Regions from separate parts of the Rhodovastum atsumiense genome, predicted to be linked through region 1. Evidence: riboswitches for the same ligand, from Rfam matches in the RefSeq annotation. Region 1 holds a riboswitch; each other region holds the start of a gene.
The links. A riboswitch is a leader RNA that binds a small molecule or an ion and turns the genes downstream of it on or off. The one in region 1 is predicted to bind cobalamin.
Positions count from the first base shown of each region.

Region 2: linked by a shared signal. The riboswitch ahead of bchE (magnesium-protoporphyrin IX monomethyl ester anaerobic oxidative cyclase) and the one ahead of NBY65_RS10160 (cobyric acid synthase) in region 1 are both predicted to bind cobalamin.
Region 3: linked by a shared signal. The riboswitch ahead of NBY65_RS16560 (ribonucleoside-diphosphate reductase subunit alpha) and the one ahead of NBY65_RS10160 (cobyric acid synthase) in region 1 are both predicted to bind cobalamin.

Region 1 is NZ_OW485601.1:2,228,269-2,234,927, reverse strand. Features, by position in the region: gene NBY65_RS10185 (carbohydrate porin) at 1-952, shown strand, start outside; gene NBY65_RS10180 (hypothetical protein) at 1,005-1,187, opposite strand; gene NBY65_RS10175 (hypothetical protein) at 1,218-1,361, opposite strand; gene NBY65_RS10170 (SH3 domain-containing protein) at 1,387-2,262, opposite strand; gene NBY65_RS10165 (divergent polysaccharide deacetylase family protein) at 2,680-3,642, opposite strand; cobalamin riboswitch at 3,794-3,994, shown strand; gene NBY65_RS10160 (cobyric acid synthase) at 4,141-5,595, shown strand; gene cobT (nicotinate-nucleotide--dimethylbenzimidazole phosphoribosyltransferase) at 5,700-6,659, shown strand, end outside.
Region 2 is NZ_OW485601.1:5,405,401-5,412,059, forward strand. Features, by position in the region: gene bchE (magnesium-protoporphyrin IX monomethyl ester anaerobic oxidative cyclase) at 1-1,345, opposite strand, end outside; cobalamin riboswitch at 1,550-1,768, opposite strand; gene NBY65_RS24355 (carbohydrate porin) at 1,843-3,243, opposite strand; gene NBY65_RS24360 (hypothetical protein) at 3,264-3,893, opposite strand; gene NBY65_RS24365 (CbtA family protein) at 3,964-4,734, opposite strand; gene NBY65_RS24370 (CbtB domain-containing protein) at 4,751-4,960, opposite strand; gene NBY65_RS24375 (CheR family methyltransferase) at 5,164-6,027, opposite strand; gene NBY65_RS24380 (protein-glutamate methylesterase/protein-glutamine glutaminase) at 6,024-6,659, opposite strand, start outside.
Region 3 is NZ_OW485601.1:3,639,320-3,645,978, forward strand. Features, by position in the region: gene NBY65_RS16535 (LysR family transcriptional regulator) at 1-722, opposite strand, end outside; gene NBY65_RS16540 (quinone oxidoreductase family protein) at 822-1,796, shown strand; gene NBY65_RS16545 (hydrogenase small subunit) at 2,276-3,346, shown strand; gene cybH (Ni/Fe-hydrogenase, b-type cytochrome subunit) at 3,387-4,124, shown strand; gene NBY65_RS16555 (hypothetical protein) at 4,127-5,035, opposite strand; cobalamin riboswitch at 5,166-5,363, shown strand; gene NBY65_RS16560 (ribonucleoside-diphosphate reductase subunit alpha) at 5,471-6,659, shown strand, end outside.

The DNA.
Region 1 (6,659 bases):
CGAGCAGGCGCTGTTCGACGACCGCGTCTCGGTGCGCGTCGGCCAGCAGGCGGCCGACCAGGAATTCCAGGTTTCCCAGTATGGCGGGCTGTTCATCAATGCATCGTTCGGCTGGCCGACCCTGGCGGCGGTAGACCTGCCCTCCGGCGGCCCGGCCTATCCGCTGGCCACCCCCGGCGTGCGGCTGAAGGTGAAGCCGCGCGAGGATCTCGCTGTCCTGCTCGGCGTCTACAGCGGCGACCCCGCCCCGGTCGGGGAGAATCCGGATCCGCAGGTGCGCAACCCCTCCGGCACCTCGTTCACCCTGAACCGCGGCGTCTTCGTCATCGGCGAGGTGCAGTACAGCATCAACGGCGGCGAGGACGCGACCGGGCTTCCCGGCACCTACAAGGTCGGTGGCTGGTACAACTCCAACCAGTTCTCCGACCAGCGCTATGCCAATGACGGCCTGCTGCTCGCCGATCCGTCGAGCAGCGGGGTGGCGCTGGGCCGCACCAACAACTGGAGCCTCTATGCCGTGGCCGACCAGATGGTCTGGCGCAAGCCCGGCACCAAGGACCAGGGCATCGGCGTGTTCGGCCGCATCACCGGCACCACCAATGACCGCAATCCGGTGAACTTCTTCATGAACGTGGGCGTCACCTGGAAGGGGGCGATCCCCGCCCGCGAGGACGACACGATCGGGTTGGGCATCGGCTATGCCCATATCGGTGCCAAGGCCCGCCGCTACGATCGCGACGTGACGTATTTCACCGATGCGTCCTATCCGATCCGCAACAGCGAGACGGTGCTGGAACTGACCTACCAGGCGCAGGTCACGCCATGGCTGATCGTGCAGCCGGACTTCCAGTACGTGTTCCGCCCGGCCGGCGGCGTGCCCGATCCGCTCGATCCCACCAAGCGCATCGGCGACGCCGCCATCTTCGGACTGCGCAGCACCATCACCTTCTGACGCGGCTTGGGCCCCATGCCGTTTCGGCATGGGGCCCGGCCGCTTGTCCCGTTCAGGCCCGGGTCCACAGCAGAACCAGTTCGCCCAGCAGGGCCAGCAAGACCCGCGCGAACAGCCCCAACGCCGCCGCGACCGCGCCGGCAGGGGGCGGGTTCACCGTGCGGAAGGCAAGGCCGCGCCGCACCCCGCCGAGGAAGGCCAGGATGGTGGCCGCCCACAGCACGGTCAGGTCCACCAGCCTTGTGGTGGTTCGGCCCTCGGCATGTCAGGCCAGCGCGGCCCCAATCAGGATCAGCACCGTGGCGCCGTAGCCGAGCAGCATGCCGGAAAGGGGCGTGCCCGCGGGCTCCTGCGGCCCGCCGCGGCGGCCGGGGTATCCTCTAGGGCCGTCTGCATCGCCCTTGAACATGGAAGGGCAACGTGCCGGCCGCGATCTATTGCCGTTGCACCATGCTGCTGTGGATCCACCCCCACGGCGCGGCGTCGCCGACCTGATACCAGCCGCCGGGCGCTTCCCCGAAGACCCGCAAGGTCGTGTCCCTGGGCACGACGCGGATGACCTCGCCGCCGCCGCTCGGGCCTGCGCGCAGGTTTCCGGGCTGCCGCAGCACCACGCTGCCGGAGGCCGGCGCCCTGGCCGGTGTGTCAGCCGTGACCTTGGGCGGGGTTGGTTCGCGCGCCGGCGTGACGGCCGGCGGGTGCGGCACCTCCCGGGGGGGCGGCGGAGGGGGCGGGGCTTCCCGCGGGCTGGCCGTTGCCGGGTCCTTCGTGGCCGTGCGCTCGCGGCGGGGCGGGGGCTGGGCATGGCCGCTGTCCGCCGGGGTGGCGGCCGACGCCGCCGGCGGCGTGGCCGCAGGTTCGGTCGCGGCCGTCGCCGGGGGCTGGGGTGCGCTCGCGGCGGTGGGTGGTGGAGGCGGCGGCGGCCCGCCGTTCTCGTAGCAGTAGGTGATCATCTTGGCCCACACCCGGTTTGCTGCCTCGACCGTCTCGGCAACGGTCTGGTCCACCTGGAAGCCGGGGGGTTTCGCGCCGGATCCGTCCTCGTAGGACACCACGGAGACGAACAGCGTGAACATGCCGCCATTGCCGCGCGCAAGGTCGACCTGGCCGCAGACGGCGATCTGCCGTGGCATGGCCTGCGGATACACCTGCACGCCGCGGATCCTGACGGCGGGCGGCGAGTCCGAAAGGGCACGCAGGTTCTGCTCGACGAGCTGCCGGGCATAGCCGGTCATGTCGAAGGCCGGCTGCAACGTCTCCTGCTTTTTATCGTCCTTGCATCCGGCAAGCAGCAGAGCCGGCAGGCTCACAGCGGCAACGATCCTGGTCCAGCGCATGCGCACATGAAGCCTTTCTGATCCTGGACCGGAGGGCGAGACGGCAGCTCGGCGGGCCAGCAGAGAGAAACGGTCAAACTCGAAGGTCAACTTATAGGGTTTCAGCGCCATGATCGGCACCGGGCCAGTCCGTGGCTGCCCGCAAGGCGGCCGCGCGGAATTTTCGCTAGTGCCGCGGTTTTGGCAGAAAGTAGCTGGGGTAAGCAGGATTGGTTCCTGTTTTCGCATCACGATTCACGTGACAAAACGCACATATTCCTCGTGAGCGGAGCACAGGTGTTCCGTTCGCGGTGCTACTTCCCGTTGCTGCTTCGATGCTGGTCTTTGATTTGATCGGGCTCGCCAGCCAGGGGCCGCCGCGGCCGCGTCGGGGGCCGCGGCGCAGGGGGGTCAGGCGGAGCCCAGGGTCGAGAGGTCGATCCGGTTGCGGAACGCCACGGACGCCGAGACCGGCCACAGCACGAACCCCTTGGCGGCCACGCCGGGCAGCCAGGCCGCCAGCCCGTCCAGGGTCTTCGGATGCGGATGGCCGATGGCGATGGCGTAGCCGCGATGCCGCGCGATGTGCTCCACCCGCGCGAGCTGCTCCATCACCGAATAGGTGCCCTTCACCGGGTCGAGGAAGATGTCGTTGCCCGCGGCCGGCACGCCGGCCTGCAGCGCGCAGGGCAGGCCCTGGCTGTGCGGGATCACCACGCTGTCAAGGAACAGCATGCCCTGCCGGTGGGTCTCGGCCGCCACCAGTGACATCAGGGCGGGGTCGCGCGTCGCCACGCTGCCCATGTGGTTGTTCAGCCCCACCGCCTCCGGCACCGCCGCGATCGCCGTGCGCAGCCGCGCCAGGTTCACTTCCGGGCGCAGGTCGATGCGCAGCGGATCGGGCCCGGTCTGGCTGGTGCTGTTGGAGAAGGACTGCATCGGCATGTGCAGCAGCGCCTCGTGGCCCCGGGCGGCGGCGGCGGCCACCTGCTCGGGCAGGCGCGGCGCGAACGGGAACCAGGCCAGCGTCAGCGGCCCCGGCAGCGCCACCGTGCGCTCCGTCAGGCGCGTCGCCCCGAGGTCGTCGATGACGATGCTGATCACCGGTTTCCCCTCGGCGGCGGCGGGGGAGATGGCATAGCGGCGCCAGGGCGGCAGCAGCGTGGCCGGACGGGCCGGTACTGTCGGCGGCAACACCGCCGGCTGCAGCACCGGCGTGGTCAGCGCCACCGGCTGCGGCACCGGGGCAGGCGGCGGCGGGGCCGCCGGGGCCGGCGCTGGCGCCGGCGAGCTCGTCAACAGGGGCACGGCCCCGAGCGCTGCCGCACCGCCGATCAGGCCCGCCACCACACCACGCCGCAGCATCATGGTCATCGTCCGTTGAAATCCTGCTTCACCCTGTCTCATAGCTTCCCTGACCAGGACATTCCAATGTCCTGATTGCCGGGCCGCTTCGCGCCATGCCGATACGCCCGCGCAATCGCCGCGCGGTTGGACCGGTTGCGTGCCGGGGCGATCGGGCCTAACACCTGGGGCAGGCGCCGGTGCCCGCAAGGGCTGAAACGGGAACGCGCCCGGGCCGCAATGGCAGTCCGGGGCGCGGCTGCTCCCGCAACTGTTGGCAGCGAGCCGGGTCCAACGAGCCATTGCCTCGCCACCGGGGTGAGAAGGCGGACACCGGCGAGGACCTGCGAGCCAGGAAACCGGCCGGCGTCGAGAATGCGCGCGTGCGCCCGGGCGGGATGAACCGGACGCGGCGGGAGAAAGACCCGCAGGCGGCACTCGCCGTATCGGATCGGCCGCGGTGCAGCCCACCCGGCACGCCTGCAGGACGCCATGCATGCCCGACGATCCCCCTGTCAGAGAGGTCCCATGAAGGCGCTTGGCGTGCTCGGCACCGGATCGGGTGCCGGCAAAAGCTGGATGACCGCGGCGCTGTGCGCCTGGCTGCGCCGCGAAGGCGTGCGCGTCGCGCCATTCAAGGCGCAGAACATGTCCAACAACGCCTGGGTCACCCTCGACGGCGGCGAGATGGCACGCGCCCAGGCGGTGCAGGCCGAGGCCTGCGGCCTGCTGCCGACGGTGGAGATGAACCCGGTGCTGCTCAAGCCTTCCGGCGGCATGGGATCGCAGGTGATCGTGCTCGGCCGCGCCGAGGGCCATTGCGCCGCCCGCGATTATTACGGCCGCGCCGAGCGGCTCTGGCAGGTCGTCGCCGACACGTTGGAAACCTGGCGGTCACGCTGCGACGTGCTGGTGATGGAAGGCGCCGGCAGTCCGGTGGAACTGAACCTGATGGCCCGCGACATCGCCAACCTGCGGCCGGTCCGCCACCTGGACGGACGCTGGCTGCTGGTGGGCGACATCGACCGCGGCGGCATCTTCGCCCAGCTCGCCGGCACCTGGGCCCTGCTGGACGAGGCGGATCGCGCCCGCTGCCTCGGCGCCATCGTCAACCGCTTCCGTGGCGACGCGTCGCTCTTTCCAGACCCGCAATCCTGGCTCGCCCCCTACGCGCCCGGCTTCCCCGTGCTCGGCACCGTGCCGCTGCGCCGCGACCTGCAGCCCGAGGAGGAGGACGGCTTCTCCGCCGCCGACCAGGATCGCGGACAGGGCGACACCCTGGCCTGGGTGCGCACCCCGCACGCTTCCAACCTCACCGACTGCCAGCCCTGGTGGGACGATGCCGGCGTGCGCGTGCGCTGGACCGAGGACGCCGACGTGCTGGCCCGCGCCCGCGCCATCGTGCTGCCGGGCTCGAAGAACACCATCGCCGACCTGCGCTGGCTGCGCGCCCGCGGCCTGGACCGGGTGATCCGCGACGCCGCCGCCGCCGGCACGCTCGTGGTCGGGCTGTGCGGCGGCTACCAGATGCTGGGGGAATGGCTGCACGATCCCACGGGCGTGGCCGGGGATGCCGGCGACGAAGCCGGGCTCGGCCTGCTGCCGGTGGCCACCACCTTCCACGCCGCCAAGACCCTGCGCGCGACCGAAGCCGAATGCGACGGTGACCGCTGGTCCGCCTACGAAATCCACATGGGCGAAACCATCGCCACCGGGCCCTGCACGCCCCTGCACCAGGTGTGGAACGACGGAACCCCACGCCCGGAAGGGACACAGGCTGGGCGGGTCTGGGGCACCTACCTGCACGGCTGGTTCGAATCCCCCCGCTCCCGCGCCCGCCTTGCCACGGCCGCGGGGTTCACAGACTACAAACCACATGCCGTTCCTTGGGCGGAACAGCGCCGCGCGCTCTACGCCGCCATGGCCGAACACGTCGCCGCACACGTCAACCTTGATCCGGTGCGGCGATACCTTGGGATCTGAACGCCCGGGGCGCTGCCCCGGCCCCGGCAGGAGGCTTTGCCTCCTGCACCTCCACCAAGGGCCAAAGGCCCTTGGATCCCCTTTTTCCCCGAAGTGACACCTCCATGAGCCATCCCGCGTCCTGGCAGGCCCCCGCGATCCCGCCGCTTGCCCACGATCTCACCACCGCCCTGCAGGCCCGCATCGACGCCAAGACCAAGCCACCCGGCTCATTGGGCCGGCTCGAAGACCTCGCGCTGCGGCTCGGGTTGATGCAGGGCACCACACGGCCGGTGCTGACCGCGCCGGCGGTGCTGGTCTTCGCCGGCGACCACGGCTTCGCCCGCGACGGCGTCAGCCCTTTTCCGCCGGAAGTGACGCCGCAAATGGTGGCCAACTTCCTCGCGGGCGGCGCCGGCATCAACGTGTTCGCCCGCCTCGCCGGCCTGCCGGTGAAGGTGATCGACGCCGGCGTCGCCGTCGACCTGCCGCCCCATCCCGACCTGATCGACCTCAAGGTCCGCCATGGCACCCGCAACGCCCTGCAGGAGACCGCGCTCACGCCGGACGAGGTCGCGCTCTGCCTCGACCGCGGCGGACAGGTGGTGGCCGACCTCGCCGCCCGGGGCTGCAACGCCATCCTGCCGGGCGAGATGGGCATCGGGAATTCCTCGGCCGCCGCGCTGATCACCAGCGCCCTGCTCGATATCCCGCTTGCCGACTGCGTCGGCATCGGCGCCGGGCACGACCCGGCCGGACACGCCCGCAAGCGCGAGATCCTGGCGCGGGTGCAGGCCCGCCACCCCGGCGTGCGCGACCCGCTGGAAGCGCTCGCCGCCTTCGGCGGTTGCGAGATCGCCATGATGGCCGGCGCCATGCTGGCGGCAGCATCGCGGCGCATGCTGGTGCTGGTGGACGGCATCATCGCCACCTCGGCCGCCCTCGTCGCCGCCCGGCTCGCGCCGGCCATGCTCGACTACGCCGTGTTCGCCCATGTCTCGGGCGACGGCCCGCATCGCCTCGCCGTCGAGGCCCTCGGTGGGCGCCCGCTGCTCGATCTGGGCCTGCGCCTGGGCGAAGGCACC
Region 2 (6,659 bases), 3.2 Mb from region 1:
ATTTCCGCCGGTACGGGTCGCGCTGCCACGGATAGGAGAACAGCGACTTGTGCATGTAGAAGCGGCGGTAGTTGTGCATCACCCGGTCGAGCAGCTCGCCGCGCTCCATCGCCGCCGGCTTCATGATCGGGGTGACAAAGTTGTATTTCTCGAAGTCGAACACCTCGACCTTGTCGCCAAGCTCGCGGAACAGGTCGGAGAACGGCCAGGGGGTGAACATCGACCAGTTGGCCATGTCCGGATTCCAGTCCATGACCATCTGGTAGGTTTCTTCCAGCGTTTCCGCCGTCTCGTTCTCCAGCCCGACGATGAACTGCGCCTCGGTGACGATGCCGTTCTGGCGCAGCAGCGTGATCGCCTTCTTGTTGTCGGCGACAGTGGTTTCCTTGTTGAACAGGTCGAGCTTGAGCTGTGCCGCCGCCTCGGTGCCAAGCGAGATATGCACCAATCCGGCCTTGCGGTAAAATGGCAGGTCGGCCTCATCGCGCAGCACGTCGGTGACACGCGTGTTGATGCCCCACTGGATCTTGTCGGGCAGGCCGCGGTCGATCAGTTCCTGGCAGAACTCGACGAACTTCTTCTTGTTGATGGTGGGCTCTTCGTCGGCGAGGATGAAGAAGCCGACGCCATGGTCGCGCACCAGCGTCTCGATCTCGTCCACCACCTTTTTCGGGTCGCGCACGCGGTAGTCGCGCCAGAACTTCCACTGGCTGCAGAAGCTGCAGGTGAAGGGGCAGCCGCGCGCGAGGTTCGGCGTCGCCACCGGCACGCCGAGCGGGATGTAGATGTATTTCTTCCAGTCCAGGATGCTCCAGTCCGGGACGATGGTGTCGACATCGCGGATCGGCGGTTCGGCCGGGGTGGCGATCACCTGGGCGTCCTCGCGGTAGGCGATGCCGTTGACCTGGCCGCGTTCGGTCGGCCAGCGTCCCTGGTCGACCGCGCGCACCAGGTTCAGCAGCACCGCCTCGCCCTCGCCGCGGATGATCGCGTCGATCCAGGGCGCTTCCATCAGCACCGGCTGGTACATGAAGGTCGGGTGGATGCCACCGAGCACCGTGATGACGTTCGGATGCACCTCCTTGGCGATCTTCAGCACCCGTTCGGCGGTGTAGATCGCCGGGGTGATGGCGGCGGTGCCGACGATGTCGGGCGTCTCGGCGGCGAGCATGTCCCGCAGGGCTTCATCGGAGATGTCGTCGTTCATCGCGTCGATGAAGCGGATGTCGGCGTAGCCGGCCGCCTTCAGGTAGCCCGCCAGATAGGCGGCCCAGGCGGGCGACCACTTGCCGGCGATCTCGGCACCGCCGGAATGGTAATTGGGATGGATCAGCAGGATCCGCATCGATGGCCTCCGCGCCAATGCGCCGCACCGCACCCGGCACGGCGGAGGGCAGGCCGTTGGGCGCCGCCTTTGGCTCCCACCGGTCCGAACCAGTGTCGGTCACGCCGGATCGTCACGGAGACGGGGTGGAGAGGGAGCGTCTGCGAAAACCGGAACCGTCAGGCCCGTTCCAACGCAGTCGCACCACCGGGACACCCCGCCCGAGGACGTTCGACGGCCGTGGCAGGTCTCCTGGCTTGCGGGTCGTCGCCTCCGTCCTGGCCTTCCCGATGCCGTTCCGGCACCAGTGACGCAAATCGGATGATGGCTCGCCGCTCACAGTTGCGGGGGCAGCTCCGGCATGGTCGGCAGACGCACCGGATTCCCTCTTAGCTTCTGCTTCCGGCAGATGGAAACAGAAGAACCACGACACGAAACCCGTAGCTTTCGACAGGGCACTTTGTCAAGTGAGCAAGCGTGTGGCGGATGAAATCCGCTCTACGTGCTACGTGCCTGCGTCAGAAGGTGATGGTGCTGCGCAGCCCGAAGATGGCGGCGTCGCCGATGCGCTTGGTGGGATCGAGCGGATCGGGCACGCCGCCGGCCGGGCGGAACACGTACTGGAAGTCCGGCTGCACGATCAGCCATGGCGTGACCTGCGCCTGGTAGGTCAGTTCCAGCACCGTCTCGCTGTTGCGGATCGGATAGGACGCATCGGTGAAATACGTCACGTCGCGATCGTAGCGGCGGGCCTTGGCACCGATATGGGCATAGCCGATGCCCAACCCGATCGTGTCGTTCTCGCGGGCGGGGATCGCCCCCTTCCAGGTGACGCCCACGTTCATGAAGAAGTTCACCGGATTGCGGTCATTGGTGGTGCCGGTGATGCGGCCGAACACGCCGATGCCCTGGTCCTTGGTGCCGGGCTTGCGCCAGACCATCTGGTCGGCCACGGCATAGAGGCTCCAGTTGTTGGTGCGGCCCAGCGCCACCCCGCTGCTCGACGGATCGGCGAGCAGCAGGCCGTCATTGGCATAGCGCTGGTCGGAGAACTGGTTGGAGTTGTACCAGCCACCGACCTTGTAGGTGCCGGGAAGCCCGGTCGCGTCCTCGCCGCCGTTGATGCTGTACTGCACCTCGCCGATGACGAAGACGCCGCGGTTCAGGGTGAACGAGGTGCCGGAGGGGTTGCGCACCTGCGGATCCGGATTCTCCCCGACCGGGGCGGGGTCGCCGCTGTAGACGCCGAGCAGGACAGCGAGATCCTCGCGCGGCTTCACCTTCAGCCGCACGCCGGGGGTGGCCAGCGGATAGGCCGGGCCGCCGGAGGGCAGGTCTACCGCCGCCAGGGTCGGCCAGCCGAACGATGCATTGATGAACAGCCCGCCATACTGGGAAACCTGGAATTCCTGGTCGGCCGCCTGCTGGCCGACGCGCACCGAGACGCGGTCGTCGAACAGCGCCTGCTCGTACCACAGCTCGAACAACCGGGTGGCGCGGGTGGCCTCGATGCCGCTGACGGTGTTGATGTTGCCGATGTTGTTGGAACTCAGGCCACGGCCGTGGATCTGGTAGGCGCTGGCGTTGAAGGTGCCGCCGGGCAGGCCGAACGCCTTCCCGGTATCGACCTGCACCCCCATCAGCGTGGCGCCCTCGTAGACCGCGCCCTGGCGGAAGCCGCCGCTGACATTGCCGAGCACCTCGCTGGTCTCCTGCAGGGTCAGGGTGACGCCGGCATCCTCCAGCCGGGAGCGCAGCCCGCCGGGATCACCGAGCATGTGCTCGCGTTCCCAGAAGCCGGCCTCCGCGTCGGCGGCCTGCGCCGGCAGCGTCGCGGCACTCGCGAGTAACAGGGCGAGGGTGCCGCGCGGCAGGCAGGATCGCAGCGCATGGGGGCAGGCAGCAGCAGGAAAAGGCATTCGTAAGTTTCCGGTCAGTTTCATTGGCGATCAAAGCGGCATGGTCTTGCGGAAGCCGAACGGAGGACGGCCAGTGCCAGGACCGCCAGGACAATCAGGCCGGGCGTGCAGGGGAGCAGGCCTCTCCAGTCCGGATAAATCACGTCGGAGGTGTTGAACGCTTCGCCGCTGTAGCGGCACAGCATCAGCGAGGCCTGCCGGGCCTGCATGGCGTCTTCGATTTCCGCGACGACGGCCTGCACGGCCGTGCGATCACCGGGCATGTCCAGCAGATGCAGGAGCAACGCCCGGGTCGCGGCCAGATAGGCATGGGCGCATTCGTTGAAGGGGCTGTCCTCGTCGGTCAGGCTGCCCGGCGCGAGGCCCCACAGGCATGCGCTGAACTGGATGTTGATGAAGCCCTGCAGCCGCCGCATCACCCGGTCGGTGGGAAACTGCTGTTGCGCCAGGGCCAGGATCGCCCTCCGGTAAGCGGCCAGCACGAGCATTTCGCCATGCGTGACGGTGGGGATCGAAATCGCATCCTCCGGTGCCGGCGCGGAGCTTCCCTGCCGGTGGGCCCGGGCAGGGAACGCCGCGGCAATGCACAGCAGGATCCAAAGCGACAGGACACAGCAGAGCTCCCTGGATCGTCCGACCGGCATGTCCATCCTGCGCCCCCGAGACCCTGCACGGCCGCGATCGTGGTGGGGCTGATGCGGCGGAACGACGGTATTCGGGTTACGAGGCCGCCAGCACGTGCCGTGCCGTCGCTTGCCGTCGCATGGCGTGCTCCGCCAGGGGACCGAAGGCCAGTCCCAGCGTGGTCCACAGGATCACCTGGGCGCCGACGGAGGCGATCCGGAATTGCCACAGCAGGTCGGCCGGGAATTGCTCGGGCACCTCGTTCACGGTCGGCAGGGCGAAGTTGGCAACGACGATGACGAGCAGATACGCCAGCCCGGCAAACAGCGATGCATTCCAGGCGCCATGGCGGCCAACCAGCCGCCGGCGCAGCAGCACCGCCCCCAGCATCGCCACCACTGAAATCAGGATCATCGCAAAATAGAGCGCGGTGCGGATCTGGATGGTTTCGGGTTCGCCGACCGCGGGCGGGTTGGCTGGGTACTTGACGAAGGGAGCCAGATAGACCGTGACAAAGCCGATGGCGGCGAGGATCGCGGCAGTGGCGCGTGGCCCGGTGGCGGCCAGTCGCCCGGAAGCCGAGGCGAAGACCAGCGCGAACAGGCCGCCAATGGCGGCGCCGAACACGACGACGCCGGTGAACAGCCCGATGCCGGCCTGGACCGGCCGGCTGACCAGTTCGGGTTCTTCTTCCGCCGCCGGTGATCCCCCGGCCGCCTCGGTGGCGGCCTTGGCCTGCTCCATGCGGGCCTCGAAGGCGATGGCCCGATCGACCTGGGGCTCGCCGAAGACCTTCAGGAAGCCGAAGGCAAGCAATCCCGCGAGGATGCCGACCAGCATCCCGCGGACGAGCAAATTCCTGACCATGATGTCGACAGCCGGCTCAGTGGCAGGGGAAGCCGAGCAGGTGCCGCCCATCATGCACGAATTCGTGCACGTACATGCCGGATATCAACGAGGTGGCGCCTTCCTCGGCGCCGATGAAATACAGCGCGAGCAGCAACACGATGCCGAACAGCGCCCATGGCAGGATGTCCCGAAGCGGGATCGGGGCCGGCGCGAAATCAGGGAGGAAGGTGGTGTCGGACATCATGGGCTCCTCGGGATGGCGCGTCCCAATGCAGCGATGTGTCACGGCTGGGTCTGACTCTCGACCGCTCCTGACAGGGAGCGGCGATTACAGTGGCGCGACCGTGCCGGGTTTGCACCGGCTTCCAGGAGCGTGACGATGGAGGCACCCTATTGGGTCCGGGGGGCGGTCGTCAATGCATCACCGGTGCGACCGTGGGCGGCGGCTCAGCCGGCGCAGACGATCGTCCGCTCCAGTCGGTCGGCAACCGCCGGCTGAGCCGGGGCGAGGGTATAGACCCCGCGTTCCTCGCCATAAGGCACAAAACGGTCGCACAGGCCGAGCACCGTCTCGGCGCCGCCGAGATAGAGCAGCCCATCCGGTGCCATCTGTCGCGCGATCGCTTCGAGCACGCAGGTCTTGGTGGGCGGATCGAAATAGATCAGCACGTTGCGGCAGAACACGATGTCGAACCGGCCCAGCGGCCGCAAATCGTCCAGCAGGTTCCATTCACGAAACACGGTCATGTTGCGCAGTGCCGGGGCAATGCGCCACTGCGCGCCTTCCTTGCGGAAATGCCGCACCAGCATCTGCATCGGCAGGCCGCGCTGGATCTCGAACTGCGTATAGAGCCCGGCGCGGGCGCGGGCGAGCGGGGCGCGGGCGATGTCGGTGCCGAGGATCTCCACCCCGCGCCCGGTCAGCATCGCCTGGATCTCGCTGATGATCATGGCGAGCGAATAGGCTTCCTGCCCGGTGCTCGCGGCGGCCGACCACAGGCGCAGCCGCGTCCCTGCCGGCCGCGCGGCGTGCAGGCGCGGCAAGGCGTGGTCGCGCACATGCGCGAAAGGCCGGTCGTCGCGAAAGAAAAAACTTTCGTTGGTGGTCATCGCCTCGACCACGTCGCGCGCCAGCGTCCCGCATCCCGGCAGGCGCAGCCGCGCCGCCAGCGCATCCAGTCCGGGCAGTCCTTCCCGCCGCAGGATGGGCACCAGCCGCGTCTCCAGCAGGTAGGTCTTATCGGGACCAATGGCGAGGCCGGAGCCGTTGCGCAGCACCGTGGCGAAGACCTCGAAGCTCGCCGGGGTCATGGGCCTTTCCCCGCGTCGCGCAGCAGGTCCAGCACCCGCGGCGCGATCGCCGGCAGGGGCAGCACCCGGTGGCACAGCCCCGCCTGCGCTACCGCCCCGGGCATGCCCCAGACCACGGAGCTGGCCTCGTCCTGCGCGAGCGCGGTGCCGCCGGCCTCGATCACGGCGCGGGTGCCCTCCCGTCCGTCATGGCCCATGCCGGTCAGCATCACCACCAGCACGCGGCCGCTACAGGCCAGGGTGGCGCTGCGCAGCATCGGATCGACCGAGGGGCGGCAGAAATTCTCCGGGGCTGCATCGGACAGGCGCGCCCGCAGCGCGCCGGGCCGGCCTTCCACCAGCAGATGCCGGTCGCCCGGCGCCAGGTAGATCCGTCCCGCCTCGATCGGCTCGCCGTCGCGCGCCTCGGCGCAGGGCGTGGCCCCGAGCCGGGTCAGGTGGTCGGCCAGGATCGGGGTGAAGGCCGCCGGCATGTGCTGGGTGATCACCACCGGAACCTTCAGCCCGGTTCCAAGCCCCTGGACCAGAGTGAACAGGGCCTGCGGTCCGCCGGTGGAACTGCCGACCGCGACCAGCAGCGGCCGTTCCCGTGCCGCCGGCCGGACTGTCGTTGGCGCCGCCGCCGTGCCCAT
Region 3 (6,659 bases), 1.4 Mb from region 1:
AGCCCCGCATCCTCGTCGGCCAGGAAGCAGGGCAGGGCGGCGATGCCGACGCCGGCGCGGGCCGCCGCGATCTGGCTGGCGAGGTCGTTGCTGCGGAACACCACCGGCCGGTCAGCGGCGACCTGCCGCAGCCAGGCCTGCTGCGGCACGTGCTCCAGCGAACCGTCGTAGGCGATGAAGTCCCAGGCGGCCGGGGGCCGGTCCTGCAGGTAGCCCGGCGCGGCGTAGAGCCCGAACGCCATGCAGCCCAGCCGCCGCGCCACGTTGCGCGCCTCGCGCGGGCGGCTCAGCCGGATGGCGATGTCCGCTTCCTGCCGGCCGAGCGAGGCGGTCGCGGGGTCGCCCAGCAAGGACAGGTGCAGGTCCGGATAGAGCCGCCGCAGTTCCCCCAGCCGTGGCGCCAGGACGTGGCTGGCGAAGACCGGCGGGGCGCTGACTGTCACCGTGCCGGCCAGCGGCGTGTGCAGGGCGCGGGCGGCGCGGTCCAGCGCATGCGCCTGGGCCTGCATCGTCATGGCCAGCCCGGCGATCCGCTGTCCCGCCTCGGTCAGCACGCAGCGCCGCGCCTGCCGCTCCACCAGCACGCTGCCGAGCGCCTGTTCCAGCGCCGCCACCCGCCGGCCGACGGTGGCGTGGTCCACGCGCAGCGCCCGCGCTGCGCCGGAGAGCGTGCCGGCCTCCGCCAGGGCGACGAAGTGGCGCAGGTCCTCCCAGTCGAACATCGGTGCAATTTCTCACAAGGCCTGTGGAACAATCCGGGATTTTCCCACCCTCCGTCCAGGCGTCATCTGCCGTGGCAACACGGAAGCGGAGACAGGACCATGGCCCAGGAGATCCATCTGATCGCGCCGGGCGGCGTCGAACAACTCCGGTTGGCCGAGCGGGAGATCGGCCCGCCCGGGGCGGGCGAGGTGCGGCTGCGGCAGGACGCCATCGGCGTGAACTTCATCGATATCTACCACCGCATCGGGCTCTACCCGTTGCCGCACCTGCCCGCCGTGCCGGGCGTCGAGGGCGCCGGAGTGGTGGAGGCGGTCGGGGAGGGCGTCACCTCCGTCGTCCCCGGTGACCGCGTTGCCTATGTCGGCGCGCCGGTCGGCGGCTATGCCTCCGAGCGCCTGCTGCCCGCCGCCCGCGTGGTGCGGCTGCCGGACGGCATCGACACGCGCACCGCCGCCGCCGCCATGGCGCGCGGCCTGACCGCGCACATGCTGCTGCATCGCGTCTTCCCGGTGCGGCCGGGCACGATCGTGCTGGTGCATGCCGGGGCGGGCGGGCTCGGGCAGATGCTGAGCGGCTGGGCGAAACGCCTGGGCGCGGTGGTGATCGCCACCGTCGGGTCGGAGGCGAAAATCGAGGTGGCGCGGCAGGCCGGCGCGGATCACGTGCTGCTGCACGGCGATCCGGGGCTCGAGGCGGCGGTGAAGCAACTGGCCGGCGGCGTCGGGGTCGATGTCGCCTATGACGGTATCGGCGGGACGATGCTGCGCCGGACCCTGGGCTGCGTGCGGCCGTTCGGCGTGGTGGCGAGCCTCGGCCAGGTGGCCGGCCCGATTCCGCCGGTCGCGGTGGAGGACCTAGGGCCGCGCCGGTCGATCTCGTTCAGCCGCCCCAGCGTCATGGCCTATGCCAACGAAGCGGACGCCTATCCGCTGGCGGCCGCGGCGGTGTTCGACGTGATCGCGGCCGGGCTCTGCGTAAGGGTCGGCGCGGAATTCCCACTTGCGGCGGCGGCGGAGGCACAGGCCGCTCTGGAGGCCGGACGCACCACCGGGAGCATCCTGCTGATTCCATGAGCCGTGCGTGGTGGATTTCGAGGAGTTCCACGGCCTGCCTGGCATGTTGCGCCGCGGTATACAGCCATTGCCATGACGGGCCGGCCTCGCGCAGGCACCGCCCGATGGCGGTCACTGGTCGCGTCGTTGTTGATGCCAGTGCCCGAACATCCTTGTCTCATACTGCATGATACGATTTTGCTTTCACGTTTCGCTGCCGTCATCGCATACTGTGGACGCCGCCATGTCATGCAGTGACCGAACAGGTGACGCATTGCATGCCAGTGCCACGATATCTCTCCCGATGCGCGCGTAACCTGGAAGCGGCATGACGCGCCGATCGCCGACAACGACAAGACTCAATGTGGGAGGCCCAGGGATGAAACACGCATCCCCTGTCCACGCGGACAGGGCGTGGTCGCCGGGCGGCCGCGCTCCGCCGGGGATGCGCGTGCCGCGCCCCGGCGGTCGTGGATGATCCACTGCCAGGAACCCAGCTCATGCCCCAGGGAACGGAAACGTTCTACGACGCGATGCGCCGGCAGGGGATCACGCGTCGCAGCTTCATCCGCTTCTGCACGCTGACCGCATCCGCATTGGGACTCGCGCCGGTCGCCGCGCCGCGCATCGCCGCCGCGCTGCAGACCACGCCGCGCATCCCGGTCATCTGGATGCACGGCCTGGAATGCACGTGTTGTTCAGAGAGCTTCATCCGCTCGGCGCACCCGCTGGCAAAGGACGTGGTGCTGTCGATGATCTCGCTCGACTATGACGACACTCTCATGGCCGCCGCCGGCCATCAGGCCGAAGAGATCCTCGAAGGCATCCGTGACACCTACAGGGGGCGCTACCTGCTCGCCGTCGAGGGCAATGCGCCGCTCGCCGAGGACGGCATGTTCTGCATCGATGGCGGCCGGCCCTTCGTCGAACGGCTGCGATGGATGGCGCAGGAGGCGATGGCGGTGATCGCCTGGGGGTCCTGTGCCTCGTGGGGCTGCGTGCAGGCCGCCCGGCCCAATCCGACGCAGGCGACGCCGGTCGACCGGATCATCCGCGACAGGCCGGTCATCAAGGTGCCGGGCTGCCCGCCGATCGCCGAGGTGATGACCGGCGTGCTCAGCTACGTGGCCACCTTCGGCCGCCTGCCCGAACTGGACGGCCGGGGACGGCCGAAGATGTTCTACTCGCAGCGCATCCACGACAAATGCTATCGCCGCCCGCATTTCGACGCCGGCCAGTTCGTGCAGGACTGGGACGATGATTTCGCCCGCAAGGGCTACTGCCTGTACAGGATGGGCTGCCGCGGGCCGACCACGTACAACGCGTGCTCCACGGTGCGCTGGAATGGCGGCGTGTCGTTTCCCATCCAGTCCGGCCACGGCTGCATCGGCTGCGCGGAGGACGCGTTCTGGGACAACGGCCCCTTCTACGAACGCCTGTCGCCGCTTCGTCAGTTCGGCATCGAGGCAAATGCCGACCGCATCGGCGGCGTCGCCGCCGGCGCGGTCGCCGCGGCGGTGGCCGCCCATGCCGGCGCCACCACGGTGAAACGGGTGTTCGCGGGGCGCTGACGGTGCCTTCCGACGCGGCGCATCATCCAAGGGGGGAACCATGGACGAGTTTTCGCGCACCACCCGCTTCCGCGGGGTGGTCGACCTTGACCCGACGGATCGTTCGAACGGACGCTCGACCATCTACGTCTACGAGGCGGCGGTGCGGGCCTGGCACTGGGTGCATGCCCTGGCGATGATGGTGCTGGTCGCGACCGGCTACCTGATCGCCTCGCCGCCGCCCACGCTGCCGGGCGAGGCCAGCGCCAACTTCCTGTTCGGCTATATCCGCTTCACCCATTTCGTGTCCGGCTACGTGCTGGCGATTTCATTCCTATTTCGGATCTACTGGGGCTTCGTCGGCAACCGCCATTCACGGCAGATCTTCCATCTCCCGGTCTGGGAGCGCGCGTGGTGGCGCGGCGTGGTGTGGGAGGCGAAGTGGTATCTGTTTCTCGTGGACGAGCCGAAGAAATACCTCGGCCACAATCCGCTGGCGCAGATCACGATGTTCTTCGCGATGACGCTCGGCACGATCGGCATGATCGTGACCGGGTTCGCGCTGTATTCCGAGGGCACCGGGCGCGACAGCTGGGAATACGTCGTCTTCGGGACGCTGCTTGACGTTCTGCCGAGCCAGGACGTGCACACGCTGCATCATCTGGGTCTGTGGATGATCGTGATTTTCACGATCATCCATGTCTATGCGTCGGTGCGCGAGGAAATCATGTCCCGCCAGACGATGATCGCCACCATGATCTCGGGGGAGCGCCAGTTCCGCGACGACCGCAACGATTGAACCTATGGCCTGCGCCGCCGCAGCGCCGCGCGGACCAGCCACACCGAAGCCCCCGCGACCGTGAGCGGAAACACCACGGTCTGCAGAACGAACACCGCCATCCAGGTCAGGCTCGCCTCCACCGCATGTTCGACGCTGGCGGCAAGGCGGCTGAAGGAGTCGGCCAGGCGGTCCGGCGAGAGCGCGCCCAGCCCGTCGGTGAGGCGGCGCGGGTCGTACCATGGTCGGGCCGCCCCCTCGGCGAGGCGCGGCATCGCCGCGGTCAGCTCGGCCTGGGTGGCGTTCAGGGTCAGCTCGGCCTGGGCGGCGCGGTCACGCAGGAACCGCTGCGACAGCGCCTCGGTCGCCTGCAGGCTGACCGGCAACAGCAGCTTGCCGAGCAACGCGCTGGCGATCAGCACCTGCGCGAGTCGCCGCAGCCCGCTCCCCCGCGTCGCGCCGGTCAGGATGGCGGCCGCCAGCACGCCGAGCCCGATCGACAGCACCCAGGGCAGGGCGAAGCTGTCCAGCACGTCCACCAGCACCAGCTGGATGGTGACGCAGACCAGGCTGGCCATCAGCACGTCGGCGAAGCTGTCGAGCAATTGCTCGAAGGGGCGCAGGATGTTGCCGATCTCGATGCTGGCGCCGCCATTGACCAGTGCCCCGACATTGGCGTTGACCGTGGTCGAGGACGCCACCCCCACCACCCGCCCGAGCGCGCGCACGGTCACGTAGGCCAGTCCCGCCGCGAGCTGGGTGCGTTGCAGGATCTGCCGCGCCTGCTCGGGTGCGAGCGGGGTCACGAACCGGTCGACGGTGCGGTCAATCCCGCCCGACGCCGCCGCCAGCAGCAGCGCCAGCAGCGGGATCATCACCAGCAGCCGCGGCCGCATCCGGCCGGCAAGACCTGACAGACGTGCACGCAGCATCGGCGTGGCTCCCTGGACATCGGTGACGGAGTCATACGCCCGGGCCGGCGGGATGGCTCGCCCCGCCGGCGCGCGGCGCCGCCGTGACGCGCGGGCAGCCCTATATATTGACACGAATCGCCGGCATTCCCCTATATATAGGTGTCACGGTCCCTCGCATCGCAAGATCGAGGGCTAAGAGGGAAGCCGGTGCGAGGCCGGCGCTGCCCCCGCAACTGTCAGCGGCGAGCTTCCGCCCATCCATGTCACTGGGGCCGCACGGCCTTGGGAAGACGGGCCGAAGCCGGGACCCGCGAGCCAGGAGACCTGCCGCGACAGCCGTACGTCCTCGGGCGGGGTGCCCCGGTGGACCGCATCCCCGGCACGCCTGCGCGGCGTCGCCGTCCCATGCGGCCGCCCGGTCCCTGCCCCCAGATCACAAGGGGTTCACGCCGCATGTTCGTCTCCACCCAGCACGACCGATCGGCGCCACCGCGCCTGCCGCCCGCCGATGCCGCCCGGCTCGTCGCCCTGGTGCGGGATGCCTGCGCCGGGCTTGAGGGTGTCTCCGCCGAGGCCGTGCTGGCCGGGACATGGCGCGACCTGCATGACGGGATCACGCCGGACGAAGCGGCGCTGGCGCCGATCCTCGCCGCCCGCACGCTCGTCGAGACCGAGCCGGCCTATGCCCAGGTGGCGGCGCGGCTGCTCGCCGACCGGCTGCGGTGCGAGGCGCTGAGTTTCCTGTCCGGCCGGCCGGACCGGCCCGGCCAGGACGAGATGGCGGCCCGCTATCCCACGTATTTCCCGGCCTTTGTGCAGGCCGGCATCGCCGCCGGGTTGCTCGATCCCGAACTCGGGCGCTTCGATCTTGGTCGCCTGGGCGCGGCGCTGCGGCCGGAACGGGACCTGAATTTCGATTACCTGGGCCTGCAGACGCTGTACGACCGCTATGTCCTGCATGTCCGCGGCACCCGCATCGAATTGCCACAGGCCTTCTTCATGCGCGTCGCCATGGGGCTCGCGCTGCGGGAGGAGGACCGGGACGCACGGGCCATCGCCTTCTACGAGCTGCTGTCCTCCTTCGATTTCATGGTCTCGACCCCGACCCTCTTCAATGCCGGCACGCGGCGGCCGCAGCTTTCCTCCTGCTTCCTCACCACGGTGGCGGACGACCTCGACGGCATCTTCAAGGCGATCCGCGACAACGCGCTGCTCGCGAAGTATTCCGGCGGGCTCGGCAATGACTGGACCCAGGTGCGCGGGCTGGGCGCGCATATCCGGGGCACCAACGGCCAGAGCCAGGGGGTGGTGCCGTTCCTGAAGGTGGCGAACGACACCGCCATCGCGGTGAACCAGGGCGGCAAGCGCAAGGGCGCGGTCTGCGCCTACCTGGAGACCTGGCACATCGACATCGAGGAATTCCTCGACCTGCGCAAGAACACCGGCGACGACCGCCGCCGTACCCACGACATGAACACGGCCAACTGGATCCCCGACCTGTTCATGCAGCGGGTGGAGGCCGGGGCCGACTGGACGCTGTTCTCCCCCGACGAGGTGCCGGACCTGCACGATCTCTGCGGCCACGACTTCAGGATCGCCTACGAGACGTACGAGGCGAAGGCGGCGCGCGGCGGGATCAGGG